DNA from 3 places in the Exiguobacterium sp. s191 genome. Region 3 is predicted to be linked to each of the others. Evidence: riboswitches for the same ligand, from Rfam matches in the RefSeq annotation. Region 3 holds a riboswitch; each other region holds the start of a gene.

Evidence for each region. A riboswitch is a leader RNA that binds a small molecule or an ion and turns the genes downstream of it on or off. The one in region 3 is predicted to bind S-adenosylmethionine.
Region 1: it holds a riboswitch for S-adenosylmethionine, as region 3 does, so the genes downstream of both, KNQ09_RS11220 (alpha/beta hydrolase) here and mtnK (S-methyl-5-thioribose kinase) in region 3, are expected to answer to the same signal.
Region 2: it holds a riboswitch for S-adenosylmethionine, as region 3 does, so the genes downstream of both, KNQ09_RS13425 (Na+/H+ antiporter NhaC family protein) here and mtnK (S-methyl-5-thioribose kinase) in region 3, are expected to answer to the same signal.

Annotation. Positions count from the first base shown of each region.
Region 1 is NZ_JACSNC010000001.1:2,147,190-2,152,984, forward strand. It holds gene KNQ09_RS11205 (MetQ/NlpA family ABC transporter substrate-binding protein) at 1-47, opposite strand, end outside; gene KNQ09_RS11210 (methionine ABC transporter permease) at 67-717, opposite strand; gene KNQ09_RS11215 (methionine ABC transporter ATP-binding protein) at 707-1,735, opposite strand; SAM riboswitch class I at 1,822-1,925, opposite strand; SAM riboswitch class I at 2,175-2,276, shown strand; gene KNQ09_RS11220 (alpha/beta hydrolase) at 2,344-3,102, shown strand; gene KNQ09_RS11225 (thymidine kinase) at 3,175-3,789, opposite strand; gene KNQ09_RS11230 (DedA family protein) at 3,973-4,623, shown strand; gene KNQ09_RS11235 (type B 50S ribosomal protein L31) at 4,660-4,905, opposite strand; gene rho (transcription termination factor Rho) at 4,997-5,795, opposite strand, start outside.
Region 2 is NZ_JACSNC010000003.1:14,605-20,399, reverse strand. It holds gene KNQ09_RS13445 (alanine/glycine:cation symporter family protein) at 1-626, shown strand, start outside; gene KNQ09_RS13440 (hypothetical protein) at 713-1,174, shown strand; gene KNQ09_RS13435 (aldo/keto reductase) at 1,514-2,326, opposite strand; gene KNQ09_RS13430 (hypothetical protein) at 2,484-2,687, shown strand; gene KNQ09_RS13425 (Na+/H+ antiporter NhaC family protein) at 2,731-4,041, opposite strand; SAM riboswitch class I at 4,123-4,227, opposite strand; gene KNQ09_RS13420 (metal ABC transporter solute-binding protein, Zn/Mn family) at 4,297-5,310, opposite strand; gene KNQ09_RS13415 (alpha/beta hydrolase) at 5,480-5,795, shown strand, end outside.
Region 3 is NZ_JACSNC010000002.1:303,776-309,570, forward strand. It holds gene KNQ09_RS13175 (MBL fold metallo-hydrolase) at 1-187, opposite strand, end outside; gene KNQ09_RS13180 (arsinothricin resistance N-acetyltransferase ArsN1 family A) at 248-736, opposite strand; gene KNQ09_RS13185 (1,2-dihydroxy-3-keto-5-methylthiopentene dioxygenase) at 861-1,397, opposite strand; gene KNQ09_RS13190 (methylthioribulose 1-phosphate dehydratase) at 1,414-2,034, opposite strand; gene KNQ09_RS13195 (2-hydroxy-3-keto-5-methylthiopentenyl-1-phosphate phosphatase) at 2,031-2,690, opposite strand; gene KNQ09_RS13200 (2,3-diketo-5-methylthiopentyl-1-phosphate enolase) at 2,687-3,877, opposite strand; SAM riboswitch class I at 3,948-4,049, opposite strand; SAM riboswitch class I at 4,255-4,358, shown strand; gene mtnK (S-methyl-5-thioribose kinase) at 4,437-5,603, shown strand; gene mtnA (S-methyl-5-thioribose-1-phosphate isomerase) at 5,600-5,795, shown strand, end outside.

The DNA of each region.
Region 1 (5,795 bases), on a different contig from region 3:
AATAAAATCGTCGTGAGTGTTGCTCCAATTGCTACTGCTTTTTTCATGGCTGAATCGCTCCCTTGATTAATGTCTTCTAATTTTTCGTGCGACGATGTTGCCTGTCGTCTGTAAGCCTTGGACTAAGATGACGAGAATCCCGACCGTGATGATCATGACTTTCGTGTCGAATCGTTGATAACCATAGGTGATCGCTAAGTCACCGAGACCACCGCCTCCAATCGCACCTGCCATCGCTGACGCCCCGATCAAGCCGACCGTCGCGATCGTTAAGTTCAGGATGAGTGAACCGAGTGCTTCCGGCAGAAGGAAGCGGAAAATCGTTTGAAACGGTGTCGCGCCCATCGCTTCTGCTGCTTCAAGAACGCCTTTATCGACTTCGAGTAAAGAACTCTCGATCAGACGCGCCATGTACGGTGCAGCGTAAAAGACGAGCGGGACGATGGCGGCTTCTGTTCCGATCGATGTCTGAACGATCAAGCGCGTCAACGGGATGATCGCGACGAGTAAGATGATGAACGGAATCGAGCGGAAAATATTGACGATACTGTTGAAGAACGTGAACAGCGGGACATTTTCAAGCAATGCTCCTTTTCGCGTGACGACAAGCAGGATCCCGAGTGGTAAGCCGATCAAGGTCGAGAATAAGAGCGAAACGGATACCATCGTCATCGTCTGCAAAAATGCTGTCCAGATATCACTGTAATTAACTAGCATGAGCAAGTACCTCCTCGACCGTCACCTGTGCCTGATCGATGTAGTGTAACGCTCGTTTCACTTCAGCCTGCTCACCAATCAACTCGACGAGTAAGGTGCCGAACGGCGTATCCTGCAACTCCGTGATGCTACCGTGCAAGATGTTGACATCGACGTCAAAGCGTTTTGCGACTTGTGATAAGAGCGGCTGCCCGGTGTGATGTCCGAGGAAATGAATCTTATAGATCGGATTCGCATTCCGCGACTCGATCAACTGGCGAATCGATGCTGGAATCTCGTCGTGCATGACGGAGCGAACGAAGTTTCGTGCCGTCTCGGTCTTCGGATTCGAAAAGACGTCGAAGACCGTTCCTGACTCAATCAACTTTCCAGCTTCGATGACGGCGACGCGGTCGCAAATCTCCCGAATGACGCCCATCTCGTGGGTGATCAAGAGAATCGTGATCCCGTACTCCGCATTGATCCGTTTTAATAACTGGAGAATATGATGGGTCGTTTGGGGATCGAGTGCTGACGTCGCTTCGTCACATAAGAGGACGGAAGGTTGCGTCGCGAGTGCCCGGGCGATACCAACGCGCTGTTTCTGCCCACCGGACAATTGATCCGGATAATGATCTGCCTTGTCCGCGAGATCGACGAATTCGAGTAACTCCGTCACCCGGCGGCGAATTTCGTCTTTCTTGACGCCTGCGAGAACGAGTGGTTTTGCAACGTTCGTAAAGACCGTATTCGCATTCAATAGATTGAAGTGCTGAAAGATCATCCCGATCCGTTGTTTTGCTTGACGCAATTTTTTCGGAGACAGTTGCGTTAAATCTTCCCCATCGACCGTCACCGTTCCTGACGTCGGTCGTTCTAACAGATTGACACAGCGGAGCAGTGAACTTTTTCCGGCACCGCTAAAGCCGATGACACCAAAGATTTCGCCTTTTTCGATCGTCAGGTCGACACCGTCGAGTGCTGCAATCGTCTGATCTTTCGTGACGTACGTTTTCTTGACTTGATGAAATGCGATCATTCCGTTTTCCCCCTTCATTCAACAAAAAAGGTCCCTTCTTGAGAAACAAGAAGAGACCTGGATCCGCACAGTGGCAGAATCCACTCTACTCATCTCTCAGACATCTGTCTGATGGAATTGGCACAGTGCTCATAATGAGTCTGTTGCCGAGGTTTCGTAGGGCCAGTCCCTCCACCTCTCTGGATAAGTATTGCGGTATGAAATTCGTATGTGTGTTGTTGCGTTGTTGCTTATGTCGTAAAACTAATTTTTACATTACGGGTCGAAACTTTAAAAGTCAACCAACTTTGCAAAAATAATCCATTTGGCGCATATCGACGGATGAACAAGTTATGAGTTAGCTTACTCAACGGATCATGATTCGTCAAGAAAGATTTGACAAGTCATTTTTGGTCGTGCTACCATCGTTTCAATGATTATTCCGACAATTCCAATATGATATTTATCAAGAGTGAACGAGAGACCTGGCTCTATGACTTCACGGCAACCTGCAATCTGTAAGGTGCTCCGACCAGCAAAGCGCGGCTTTGGATGATACGGTGAAAAACTCGTGGGCGTCCAAGCAGTGACGTCGACGAGTTTTTTTCATGAATGGAGGAAAAATAGTAATGATGAACTATCCTGTATTGACTGGTGCTGAAGCGTTTTATTTTCAAGGGGGATCGATCGGCATTCTAATCTGTCATGGTTTTAACGCCACACCGCAAAGTGTCCGCGACGTCGGTGAGGCATTCGCTGCTGAAGGTTTTACCGTCTATGCCCCGCGCTTACGTGGACATGGAACGAATGTCCGCGAGTTTGAACAATCGACTGCTCGATGTTGGAAGCAAAGCCTGAAAGACGGCTATGAACGTTTACAAGAAACATGCGATCAAGTCTTCGTCATCGGTCAATCGATGGGTGCGACGCTTGCACTGTCACTCGCCGCTGACGGCATTCCGTTCGCCGGCATTATTACGATCAATGCCGCACTCTCCGTTCCATCCTATGAAGCACTTTCGTTCGAGGACGGTCCAGAGTATTTACCAGAAGGGGCACCGGACATCAAACGGTCTGCTTTCGAAATCATCTATGACCTCGTTCCAAGTCGTTGTGCGTTCGAACTCGTCCGTCTGATGGATGAGACGAAAGGACGCCTCGGATCGATCCTTCTGCCGACATTAATTCTCTACTCGGCGACCGATCACGTCGTCCCGCCGTCGAGCTCGGATTATCTGCATCAGCACATCGGAACGAATGATAAACGAAGCTACTGTTTACTGAACTCGTACCACGTCGCGACCCTCGATCATGATCAGGATTTGATCGTTCGTGAGACGATCCGTTTTATCGAACGCTCAAGCCGGTTCTCACAGGAAACGGGATAATAAAAAAACAGCTATTCACTTAGAAGCGAATAGCTGTTACATCAAAGGACGACCGCGACCGGTTCGTCTTTTTTAATTTTCTTGGTGCTGCACCGATTGGAGCGGCTTCGGTTTTCCAGGCACCTCATGGCAATGGCGGCACCGTGGCTCATATGATTCTGAAGCGCCAACTAGGATGATCGGATCATCGTAGTTCGCTGGTTTTCCATCAATCAACCGTTGTGTCCGGGAAGCCGGATCACCACATGAAAGACAGATGGCTTGTAGCTTCGTTACGAATTCTGCGCGCGCCAGTAATTCCGGCATCTTGCCAAATGGCTCTGCCCGGAAATCTTGATCAAGGCCTGCACAAATGACGCGTTTTCCGTCTTGTGCAAGTGCTTCGATGACTTGTACGATCTCATCATCAAAGAATTGAACTTCATCGATTCCAACGATTTGTGTTTCCTCTGCTACTGCTGCGTAGAGATCACGACTCGTCGCCATCGGAATCGCCACGACGGAGTTGCCGATATGAGAGACGACATGCTCTTCATGGTACCGGTCGTCGATTGCCGGCTTGAATACTTGAACGGGCAGTTTGCCGTACTGCGCCCGTCTGACACGACGAATCAACTCTTCCGATTTCCCGGAAAACATACTGCCACAAATTACTTCGATCCAGCCGTACTGATTTATTACATGCATCATCGTCCGACACCGTCCTCTAAAAATAGTCACTTTAACGAGTATAGCCCGAAACGGTATCGAGAAAAAGGGTTGACTTCCGGAAATCAAAATTCATTTTTTCTTTACCTAGAATTTTTGTCCTTTCATTCCAACCGTCCCCTATTTCCTGTACACTGAAGAAGAAGACTCTCACGAAAGAAGGTGTCCCCGATTCATCATCTCTTACATGACATCCTGCACCAATATGGTGCCCTTGGTCTCTCCGTCCTTCTCGCAGGTGGTATCGTGGGATTGCCGGTTCCTGATGAGACCCTGCTCGTCCTGTCCGGTTTTTGGATGCATCAAGGCAATCTACCACTCGTCGGTACGATTCTCGCCGCTTACGCCGGCAGTTGTATCGGGATGACGATCAGCTATTTACTCGGATTAAAACTCGGTATGCCACTACTACACCGCGTCGGACCGAAAATGCGTATCTCAGAAAAACATATTCTTTCCGCTGAAGCCGGATTTCGTCGTTACGGAAAATCGGTCCTAATCATCGGTTACTACATACCTGGTCTCCGCCAACTCTCTGCCTTTTTTGCAGGTGTCTCGAAAATGCCGTTTCGCGTGTTTGCGAGTTATGCGTATACAGGTGCGTTGATTTGGATCAGCGTGTTCTTAGGCGCCGGCTACTTTGTCGGTCGTCATCTCTCGTTCCACAAAGTCGTGGACTATATCTTGGCACATCCGGAAGTCATGCCGTATTTAATCGGGATTGCCGGTGGAATCGCCTTCTCCTTCGTCTTGAAGACGTATCTCGCGTATCGTTCACAATTCAGTCTATACAAAAACAGCCTGCTTCCATAATGGAGGCAGGCTGTTTTTTTAAGAACCGACAAGTGATTACTTGCGGCCGTATTTTTTGTTGAAGCGATCGACACGACCATCTGCCGCGTTGAACTTTTGACGACCTGTGTAGAATGGGTGCGAGTCTGAAGACACATCCACACGGATGAGTGGGTACTCGTTACCATCTTCCCAAGTGATCGTTTCGTTCGAAGAACGAGTAGAACCGCTTAAGAATTTGTACTCAGTCGTTGAATCCATAAATACTACTTTGTTGTAGTTAGGGTGAATTCCTTGTTTCATGGTTGATTTCTCTCCTTCCGCCCTGGTTCATTTGCTGAGCCAGAGTAAGTTACCTTCCTATACTAAACGATTTTTTTACGCGTCGCAATAGTTATTTTTCCGTCGTCGTTTCCTTCTTGACGGTACGCGGTTTAGCCGGTGCGCGTCGGACCGTCTTCTTCTTTTCTTTCTCGAGTTCAACGAAAAATTCTTCATTATTTTTCGTATCGCGAATCTTACGCAGGAACGTATCGACGAACTCGTTCGACTCATTCATCGTCCGGCGAATCGTCCAAAGCGCATCGAGTTGCTCTTTCGGAAGCAACAGTTCTTCCTTCCGTGTACCGGACTTCCGAATGTCGATCGCTGGGAAGATTCGACGTTCTGATAACTTACGATCGAGATGCAACTCCATGTTACCCGTCCCTTTGAACTCCTCATAGATGACGTCATCCATGCGTGATCCTGTCTCAACGAGTGCTGTCGCAAGAATCGTTAAACTACCACCGTGTTCGATGTTTCGCGCTGCCCCAAAGAACCGTTTTGGCTTATGGAACGCAGCCGGGTCAATTCCCCCTGAGAGCGTCCGACCGCTTTGCGGTACCGTTAAGTTATAGGCCCGTGTTAGACGTGTGATCGAATCCATCAAGATGACGACATCCTTCTTGTGTTCGACGAGTCGCATCGCCCGCTCGAGGACAAGCTCAGAAATCCGGACGTGGTTGTCTGGTGTTTCGTCAAACGTCGAGCTGACAACATCTGCTCCCGGAACCGAGCGCTCAATATCTGTTACTTCCTCAGGTCGCTCATCAATCAAGAGAATGATCAGTTCGACATCCGGATGATTCTCCTGAATCGAGTTTGCGATTTCTTTGAGGAGTGATGTCTTCCCTGCTTTTGGTGGTGCGACG
Region 2 (5,795 bases), on a different contig from region 3:
GTATGGGTTCAGCGCCGAACGCGGCGGCAACAGCGGAAGTCTCTCACCCAGTCAAACAAGGGTTGATTCAATCGTTTGCGGTCTTCGTTGATACGTTGATGGTCTGTTCGGCGACAGCGATGATCGTTCTCGTCAGTGGAGTGGCAACAAAGGATGCTAGTGGTCAACCGGTAGCTGGGATCGACTTAGCGCAAGGTGCGCTCGCATCACAAGTGGGATCACTCGCGACAGGATTCATGGTCGTCGCGATTTTCCTCTTTGCTTTTAGTTCTGTCGTCGGAAACTACTACTACGGTGAATCGAATATCAACTTCATCCGTGAAAATAAACAAGTCTTGATGGCGTATCGTGTACTCGTTCTCGTCATGATCGTCTTCGGTTCACTCGTTGAATCGGCGAACCTCGTGTGGGCGTTGGCAGATATCTTCATGGGACTGATGGCGATCGTTAACTTGTATGCGATCTTCCGTCTCTCAAAAATCGCGAAACTAGCGCTCGAAGATTATGTCGGGCAACGAAAAGCTGGAAAAGAGCCACGATTCTATGCGGACTCGATTCCGAACTTGCCGGGGAAAGATGCGCTTGAAGCATGGCAAGAATCAGAAAAAGACGAAAAAGCAATTTAAGGAAAAGGGAGTCAGAGAAATCTGGCTCTTTTTTTGTATAGAACGAATTTAAAAAGGGAATACAGAGTACAGAAGGGAGGGGGAGAATGGAAAACGTACATTTCGTCCGCGTCACGGATGCGGTCTGGGAGTCGTTCGGAAACGATCCCCACATCATCATGGATTGGATTTTATTCATTCATGAGACACAACCCGATCATGAACAATTGTTCGCCCTCGAACAGACGAACGCCATCTATCATTTGATGAATCAAATCGATATCTATATTGATCAAGACACACATTACAACCTGGGACGAGCGATCGTTGGCGAAGAGTTGATCGTCAATGAGGAGAAAGCGGCGATTGTCGGTATTCTGCCCTTGCCACTCCTCATCATCTCGGCTGAGGTGATGCGGAATTTTGATCAACGGGCACTCGCTTCGATTCATGATGAAGCCGGAACACCGGGCGAATTCGAGGATATCTGGGAACAGTTCGCCGATTTACGTGCCTATTTTCAAAAGGCAGAAGAAGCGGAAGATACGATTTTAATTTATTATGTCTGAACAGCTTAAAGCATAAAAAAGAGACCCGCTTCCGAGTCGTAGACTGGAAACGGGTCTCTCGTCGTTCAGATGAATCAAGAGGCTGACTCAAAAAAGAATGCCGCGTCTTTTCACGCCCTTTCCTCAGACGAGACACAAGCCAATTTTCCTGCTTTATTCAAGCAGGAAAACGGGTCTTGTTTGTCTTACAGCGCAAAGATGCGCTTTTTCCTGTAGGAGTTGCGTGAAACGCGTCATTCTTTTTGTTACGAGATAGGGTGGCAGATCATCGTTCTGCCACCCTTCTCTTTGTGGAAACGGACTTTTGAGTCAGCCTCATCTTTTATGTGAATCGCCAGATTAAAAATCGATTTCGTCCGGATCCGGTCCAAGGCGGACATCCGTTGCGATACGATCAATTTTCTCAAGATCATCAGCATCGAGTTGGAAATCAAAGACGTCGAAGTTTTCCGCAATGCGTGCTGGTGTAACGGATTTTGGAAGAGCGACGATGCCGTTGTCGAGATGCCAACGTAAGACGACTTGTGAAGGTGTCTTGCCGTGTTTCTCTGCGATTTCCTTGAAATCGTTGATTTCGAGGAATTTCCCTTGCATGAGTGGGCTCCATGCTTCGACTTGAATGTTGTGATCTTGCAAGTATTCGTGCAGTTCGTGTTGCGGTAATTGTGGATGCAACTCGACTTGGTTGATCATTGGTGCCATCAAGCCCTCTTCTGCCAATGTATCGAGGTGATGTTCTTTGAAGTTCGAGACACCGATCGCTTTGATCTTGCCTGCTTCATACAGTTCAACCATTGCTTTCCACGCTTCGATATAGCCTTCGACCGGCCAGTGGATAAGATAGAGGTCAAGATAATCTGTTTCGAGACGTTCGAGCGATTCTGCGAATGCTTCCTTCGTCCGACCGGCACGAATATCATCGTTCCAGACTTTTGACGTTAAGAAGAGATCCTCACGTTTCACGCCGCTTTCCTTGATTCCTTTTGCGACACCGCGCTCGTTTTTGTAGACAGCAGCCGTATCGATATGACGATAGCCGACACGTAATGCTTCAGCGACAGCAGCAGGTGCTTCTGTCTCTTCATCTACTTGCCAGACACCGAATCCGATTTGGGGAATCGTAATACCGTTTGAAAGTTTTGCGTATTGCATGTGTTACTCCTCCTCATAAAACGTAGTTTAGATTTGCTCGTTTAGTTTAGCATGAACGAACGAAGACGTCCGTTTCCATGCTCATGGAGGAATGAAATAAGGTAAAATAGAAAAGAATCGTGAGATTTAATCGTGTGTTAAAAGAGGGGGAGAAAAGATGGCTCAAAAGAATAAAAAGCTATCCAAATGTACTTGGCTTAGCATTGGCGCCTTGTTAGTAACGCAGGCAGTGGGTCTGTTTCTTAGTGCGCGAAAGTCAGGACGTAATCCATGGGTGTGGGGAGGCGCTGGACTCGTTCAGTTCCCGCTTCCGGCAATCGCTTACTTAATCTTAGAACGACAAGCGAAGCAGAATAAATAATAAAACAGGTCCAATCGTCGACGCGATTGGACCTGTTTTATGGTTACGAAGAAATTTTTTCTTGCTTCGTCGCTGTCTTCTTCATGCGTGGTAAGCCGAAGAAGATGGCAATTGATCCACAGACGAAGAGGAGGAACGGATAGAACAGATACGGAATCAGTTCCGGTGAAGCCGTTTTCGTCAATTCTGCTGCGATCAAAAGTTGTGCCCCGTACGGAATGATGCCTTGAATACCACAAGAGAAGATATCAAGGATACTCGCCGATTTTTTTCGATCGACTTCATACGTATCGGCGATTTCAGCTGCCAGTGGTCCAGCGACGAGAATCGAAATCGTATTGTTTGCTGTCGCGAGATTCGTTGCACTGACGAGTGCCGCCATACTGAATTCGGCACCACGACGCTGTGAAATCTTGCGTGTCAGCGTCTCTTTTAAGAAGGCGATTCCACCGTTGAACGTAATCAAGCTGACGAGACCACCCATGAGGAGCGTCAAGATGGAGATCTCCGCCATGCCCAACATGCCTTCGGACATCGAGAGGACGAATCCACTTAAGCCGAAGCTACCATCAATCATACCGATGATGCCGGTGAGTAGCGTACCACCAATTAAGACAAGGATGACATTGACGCCGAAGATAGCAAGAACGATGACAGCGAGATATGGAATCAACTTGTAGAATTCAAAGGCTTTTGCTTCGACGACGTCACCAGAACCGGAAACGAATGCGAGCAGGATGACCGTCAAAATAGCAGCCGGTAGGACGATCATGAAGTTCGTCCGGAATTTATCGCGCATGTTCGTTTTTTGGGTTCGGACGGCAGCAATCGTCGTATCCGAGATGAACGACAAGTTATCGCCGAACATCGATCCACCAACGACAGCAGCCGCTGCGATCGCAACGTTGATGCCTGTCGCTTCATGAATACCGAAGGCGATCGGTGCGAGTGCAGCAATCGTTCCGGTAGATGTCCCCATCGCCATCGAGATGAAGGCAGCGATGATGAACAGACCACTCATGAGGAGCGATGGAGGTAGAAACGTCAAAGCGGCATTAACGGTCGCATCGATGGCACCGATTGCTTCTGCCGTTCCAGAAAACGTACCGGCTAGTAAGAAGATGAAGACCATGATCATGATATCGGGATTTCCGGCACCCGTTGCAATTCGTTCGACCGTTTGATTGATGGATCCTTTCGTCGTGATTGCAGCAAAAATCAAAGCGATCAATGCGGCGATAAGGATCGGAAATTTGTAAAAGTCGTCATAGAAGATCCCGGCTCCGATGAAGAGGACCAGGAATACGACGAGAGGAAGCAGTGCCCATTTGTTAGGCGTGATTGTTTCATTCATTGTTGACACCTCGTTTCTCAAAGATACAAAAAAAGACCCCTTCGCAAGAAAGAAGGAGGTCTTTATGAAATAAAGACGCTCTTCTTATCTCTCAAGCTTTCGCTTGCTGGATTTGGCACAGTACGAATCAAATCGTCCGCTGCCGAAACATCATTGGGCCAGTCCCTCCGTTTCTCGCGATAAAAAGAAGTCATTCAATTGTTGTAAAACACGTTTCTTACCGTACCGCATTGAGTAACGCGTGTCAACTGTACTTTACTGAAGTGCTTGTTTTAACGTCTGGACGTTTTCTTCCATCAACTTGAAATACGAGCTATTTTGTTGCGATTTCGTGACCGACTCTAGATTATGAATCGTCACGGATTCAGCTCCGATTTCTTTTTGGATGACACGTGCGACCTTTGGTGAGACCGTCTCTTCGAACGCGACGTATTTCAAATCATGCATCCGTGCTTCTTTTACTAAAGCGGCCAGTTGCTTTTGTGACGGTTCATCGGAAGGAGAAATTCCCGCGATCGGTAGTTGTGTGAAACCATATCGTTCTGCGAGGTAACCATAAGCGGCATGCGTAACGAGAAGTTCTTTTTTCGATCCATCAGCGACGGCTTGTTTAAATTGTTCGTCCAATTCATCAGCTTGCTGATCGAACGCTTTTAAGTTTTTCTCGAATGTTGCTTTGTCTTTTGGTACTTCTTTTGATAAAGCAGTTGTAATCGAGCGTGCCATTGCTTTTGCGTTGACAGGATCGAGCCAGACGTGTGGATCGTATTTTCCATGGTCATGACCCTCTTCTTCATGCGCATGTTCATCCGTTGCATGATCATCGTGCCCTTCTTCTTCGTGGGCATGTTCGTCTTCACTATGCTCCTCTTCTTCATGTGCATGAAGTGTAGCATCCGATTCTAGTAAGTTGACGTCCTTACTCGTCTCGACGAAGCGGACATCCGTGCCTTTTAGACTCTCCTGGATTTTTTTCGAATACGGCTCGAGCGTCGTACCGGTTAAGAGGAACAAGTCGCCCTTAGCAATCTCGGTGAGTTGTTTTGACGTCGGCTCGTAAGAGTGGGGGTCTGCTCCAGGTGGGACGATCATCTTGACGTTGACTTGATCCCCTCCGATTTCGCGGGCAATAGCAGCCGTCGCGAACGTTGATGCATAGACTTCTGTCTGGGTTTTATCTGAAGTCGATGAATCGGTATTCGAACCGCAAGCAGCGAGAACACTTGCACTTGCGAAAGCGACTGTTAAAGCGGGAATGATTTTTTTCATTATATGATACCTCCATTATTAAAACGTAACTATTCCGATTTGGACTTTCTCACTATAGCGGAACGCTGGTGAAGCGTCAAGTACGAATACCGAGACGTTCGACTTCTTTTAAAACGGGGTAGAAGGATAATAAAGTGAAGAAACTGGCACGTCTTTTGGAGGTGATCAAGTGAAACGTGAAACTGCATGGCTAATGGGGGGAGCTGCGTTATTGACGACGGCAGCAGCGGGAGCGAGTATCTGGAACAATTATGGTGCATTGCTTCGATGGACCGAACCCGCCTTGCCACTCACTGAAAAACAACTTGCACCGCGGACGCTCACCTACAAACAGGTGGGAAACCGCATCTTACAGCTCGATCTCTATTATCCACCGGGAGAAGGACCGTTTCCAGTTGCCATCTATGCACACGGTGGTGCATTCGTTCGTGGAGAGCGCGATGACATGTTCTGCTTTAGTCCAATCGTCGACCGTCTGCTTGAAC
Region 3 (5,795 bases):
AGATCGCGTCAGGATCGAGCAGTGTGTTGACATCGACCGGTAAGTCGACGAGTGGATTGGCGACGGCATTTGGTGTTTGACCGAAGGGAGGCAAGCTGCCTTTTTCGCCGAGGAACGGATCAATCAGTAAGACTTGATTGGCATACGTGACAACGAGTGTTGCATTACGAATTTGTTGAATATCCATTAGGTTCATCCTCTCTCAATGACTCGGATTGACTATTCCCTGTCTGGCATTCAATGAATCCTATCGCAAGCGTTTCTCCATCGCCATGACGTCGACATATTCACCGTTCAACTGTCCTTGCTCCTTAAACGTTCCGACGATCCGGAACCCGGAGCGGATATAGAGTTTTTGTCCGATTTTATTGAATGGGAAGGTAAAGAGGATCAGCTTATGCATCTGATGATCACGGGCATGTTGTTCAATCGTTTCGAGCAAACGTGTGCCAATCCCTTGTCCACGATGTGTCCGGGTGATATAAACCGAAATCTCACCGACGGATGCGTAGACAGGACGCGGATTATACGGATCGAGGGAAATGAAGCCGAGTACACCTGTGTCATCTTCAGCGACATAACCGGCATATCGATCGGTGCGTTCCGCATACCACTGGGTCATGAAGGATAAGTCCTTTTGGTCGGTCTCAAGCGTTGCGATCCGATCTTCAATGCCTTCGTTATAGATGGCGAGAATCGCTGGTAAGTCGTGTTCCGTTACGGGACGAATATGCATGACGCTCACTTCCTCATCGCTTTTCCTTCATTATATCGGTTACGTGTCAATGTAGTGATATGTTTGTGCGATAAGAAAAGCGCCGATTCCCTTCATATAAAGGAAATCAGCGCTTTTATCGATTTTAAGAGACCGTTGACGTCTCATTCTCGTAAATCGGAACCCAGCCGTCTGTCGTGACGAAGATCCGAACAGCAACTACTTTACGATCGTCTTGAAGCGTAAAGTAGTGGCGTGTGTTAACAGGAACGGAAATCAAATCACCAGGATTGAGTTCGATGTTATAGTAGCCGACTTCTTCGTCTTTGATCGCGAAGACGCCATGACCGCTAACGATGAAACGAACTTCATCATCCGTATGGTGATGTTCTTTCTGGAAGTTGACGAGTAACTCATCAAGGTTCGGTGTCGTATCCGAAAGTGAGATGATATCAGCTGTCTGATACCCACGACGTTCTGATACGTCTTTGATTTCTGGAGCGAACGTATCGAGAATCGTTTGTTTGTCTGCATCCGTCAGTGTGAAGTTTTCAACGAGAGGCGCTGGAAGTTTCGAAACGTCCCACTGTTCGTAAAGAACGCCGCGTGACGCAAGGAAGTCAGCGACTTCCGTTTGATCCGTATACCGTGTGTTTGTTTCTTGGAATAAGACTGTTGCCATGAGATGATTCCTCCTTTTAATGAATGGATTGACGGCATGATTGCAACGTCAACGTGTAATTGAATAAAAACTCGAAGGCTTCGAGGTGTTTCTTTGCTTCAAAGGCGGTCGGTGCCCAGACCGTGATCCCGTGATTGCGGATCAGGACGGCACCACTGTCTGCTGTGACATGCGGTGCAAAAGCAGCGGCAAGCGTCGGGATGTCCGCATGATTCGGAATGATCGGTACCGTGACCGTCGCATCCTCTTCCCAGTGTCCGAGTGCCTTGATGATTTCTTGACCGGAAAAGGTGATACTGCCTTGATCGCCATAGAGTTCCGAAATCACATTGTTCGCAATCGTATGGACATGCAGGGAACAACCGGCGTCCGTTCGATTGAACACTTCGACATGGAGCAATGTCTCAGCAGAAGGACGCCCGGATTGCTCACCGATCAATTGACCGGTCGCATCGACATGAACAAAGTCGTCAGGAGTTGTCTGCCGTTTATCTTTTCCGCTTGCCGTCACAAGGAATTCAACCGGGACACCGGATGTCCGGATGGCGAGATTGCCACTCGTACCAGGGAACCAATCGCGCGCCGCAAGCTCTTGTTTGATGGCGCGTAGCTCTTCATACCGTCGCATGAATGTCATGTTGTCACCTCCGCTCGTGTTAAATCATGAACGATATCGTGGAACGTCTCAAACGGTGTATAGGCGATATCGTTCTCTTCACACAACGTGATCAGATAATCACGGGCATAGACACGATCCGCTTGTTTTGCGAGTTCGAAGTCCGTCACCGAGTCGCCGATGACGATGATGACGTCACCGTCTTTACGTAGTGTCCGGGCAACGGACGTTTTACAACAGCCGCACCCGTTCGTACAATGGGCATCGCAGGCGTTTGGCCAATCGATATGTACGAATGGACCACTGAAATCAGCGACGTTACAGTAAATCTGTTCTTGGTCGAGGAAGGGCGCTAAGATCGGTTCGACGAAAAAGTCCATTCCACCGCTGACGATCGAAAAATCGATGCCTTGACGACGACTGTACTGCAGTAACTCCGAAAATCCGTCGCGAATGACTGCACGCTCCAACAAAAAGTCAAGATAGGCTGTTTTTCCGTCAGACGGCAGAAGTGCGAACATTTGCCCGACACCACTCTGAATCGATAACGTCCGGTCGAGTACACCGCGTTTCAACGGTTCGAAGTCACTCGCTGGCGCAAATGCCTGCATGAGTGCGATGATGTTATCTTGCGTCGTCACCGTCCCATCGAAGTCACAAAGAATCCGTACGGTCATGACTTGATCCCCCAAGCGTCGAGGGCAATTCGTAATTCTTCATGACGCGATGCTGCCGTCGATAGGGATTCATTTGCGAGTGCCGCATCGAGTGCCTGACGGAAAGCAATGACGCCAGCCGCAGCACCTTGCGGATGACCATGTACGCCGCCACCGGCGTTGATGACGGAATCGATCCCGAAGTCTCGTACGAGTTGAGCGACGAGTCCAGGATGAATACCGGCTGAAGGAACCGGGAAGATCGATTTCGTCTGCCCGAGACGGGTCGCTTCGACCGCGATGCCACGAGCGACATCCTTTGGTAAAGCGACATTGCCATAAGGAGACGGGAATAGCGTCAAGTCTGCTCCAGCAGCACGCGGTAATGTGCCGAGTAAGACAGGGGCTGCGACTCCGTGATTCGGGCTAGCGATCAACGCACCGCTATATGCCGGATGATTGAAGAGCGGAACGTTGATTTCCGGATCACTTGCCAGTTCGCGTAAGACATCGAGTCCGTATGTGAAGGTATTCAGCAAGAAAGCAGTCGCTCCAGCATCAATCAATCGCTTGGCTTGATCCTTGAGCGTAAAGACAGGACCGCTGAGTGTGATCGCATACAACGCACGTTTACCGGTCCGTTGGAAGTGAGCATCGATGACCTCACGTCCGATCCGTGCCCGATCAATCGTCGGTGTCAATGGATTGTCGTATAGGATCTCATCGTCTTTGACGAGATCAATCCCACCAGCGAGTTGTCCTTCGAGTTGATCACGAAGGAACGATAAATCGCGTCCGATGACTCCTTTGAAGATGCTCATTAATAATGGGCGATCTTCGACACCGATCAAGGAACGGACCCCTTCGATCCCGAATTTCGCACCTGGAAAGTCCGACGTAAATGTATCGGGTAGTAGCAATTCCGTTAATTTGATTTCACCGTCGAGTGAGAGTTTCCCGAAGATGGTCGTCAGAATCGCAGAAAAGTCGCGCGATACGTTATGTTCCGGGTAACGAATCGTGATATATCCTTTGCCATCGCGCTCTTCGGTATGTACGACTTCCCCTTTGAACGAGGCGAGTTGTTGTTGTTCGAGATGATTCAGTTCCGTCCAAGAACCGACTGTCAGACCAAGCGCGAGTTGTTCAGCGCGTTGCTCGAGTCGATCACGGGCAGTCAATTGATAAGTAGCAGTGATATAAGCCATGTCTTTCCTCCTTCAACAAAAAAATGGTCTCTCGTCAGCGACAAGAGACCATGAATGATTCGAACGTGGACTCTTATCTGTCAGCTTAGTAGCTGCAAGAATTAGCACCGTGCCAAAAGGTCGGTTGCTGCGACATCGTAGGGCTTGTCCCTCCGTCTGCTCTTGATAAGAATTGGATGAAATTGTGAAATCTAATTGCAATTTTTACATGAGAATCGCCACTTGTCAAACTATTTTTAGAAAATTTATTTTTTTGAAAATACTATTTCTATAGATGGCATAAAAATGATATCCGTTTCTGCTTGATTTCGATTTGACAGCGAGGAAGTCGATTGCGTAAGATTCAAATCAATATCACACACGACAACTACATACGACTCTTATCGCGAGTTGGCAGAGGGAATTGGCCCGATGACGCCGCAGCAACCGACCACTGGGCACGGTGCTACATCCAACAGACGTTTTGTCTGAGAGATAAGAGGACGCAGTGACTTTTCTGCGCCTCTTTTCGATGACGAAAAGAGGCGCTTTTTCGTGTATCACATAGGGGGAAACTGAGATGACATATAAAGCATTTACAGAACAGGACGCGATTGATCGTGTTCGGACACTAGGACTGATCGGCGATGGAGCCGTCGAAGCAGAAGAGATTGGCGACGGGAACCTCAACCTCGTTTTCCGAATTCGAGAGGGTGAACATCGATTGATTCTAAAACAAGCATTACCATATGCGAAGGTCGTCGGGGAGAGCTGGCCGTTATCGCTCGAACGAGCGTGGATCGAGCAATCCGCACTCCGTGAATTCGCACGGCATGCCGTGCCGTTCGTACCGCGTGTCTTTCATGCTAGTCATGAAGAGGCGTATACGGTCATGGAAGATCTTTCACATCTGACGATCGTTCGAAGCGGTTTACTCGCAGGTGAACAGTATCCGTTGCTTGCGGAACATATCGGTTCTTATCTCGCTCGGACGTTATTCCATACATCGGACTTTGCGCTTGGTCCGGTTGAAAAGAAACGTGTCGCCCGAACGTACTACAATCCAGACTTGTGCGACATCACGGAAAAATTAATCTTCACGGATCCGTTTCATGACGCGGAGACGAACGAGATTGAAGCCGGACTCGAAGAAGAGGTGGCACGTCTATGGGCAGACGATGAGTTAAAACGCGAAGTCGCAAAACTCGAAGCGCTCTTCATCACGAAAGGAGATGCATTGCTGCACGGCGATCTACATACAGGAAGCATCTTCGCCTCGGCGACGGAAACGAAAGTCATCGATCCAGAATTCGCCTTTTATGGTCCATTCGGATTCGATGTCGGACAGTTCATTGCGCATCTATTCTTCGCGGCATATCCGGATTACCCTACACGACGTGACGCCCGAATCAAGGATATCGATACGTTCTGGCTGACGTTCGCTTCAACGTTCCGTGCCTTATGGGAACGGGAAGCCGTCGAACCGTTCCAGGCATCAGGACTCGTCGATGATGTACTGAGCACGATCTTGCAGGATGCCCTTGGCTTTGCTGGTTGCGAATTGATTCGGCGGACGATTGGTCTTGCACCGGTCGCTGATTTAGAATCAATCGATTCAACGACGGAACGCTTAGAGCGGAAACGTCACGCTCTTCGTCTAGGAGCGGCGTTAATCAAACGCCGTACAGAATGCCGGACATTCGATGATTTACGAAACTTTGACGTAACGGAGGAACTCAGCCGATGACTACATTCGTTCAAAGTATCCGTTACGAAGATCGTGTCTTGACGATTCTCGATCAGACACGTCTACCGCAAGAAGAGCACTATGAAGTCATTGCTGATCTCGCGCAAGCGGTTGAGGCGATTAAACAACTACGTGTCCGGGGCGCACCTGCGATCAGCTTATTCGGTGGATTCGTGCTCGTTCAAGAAGCGT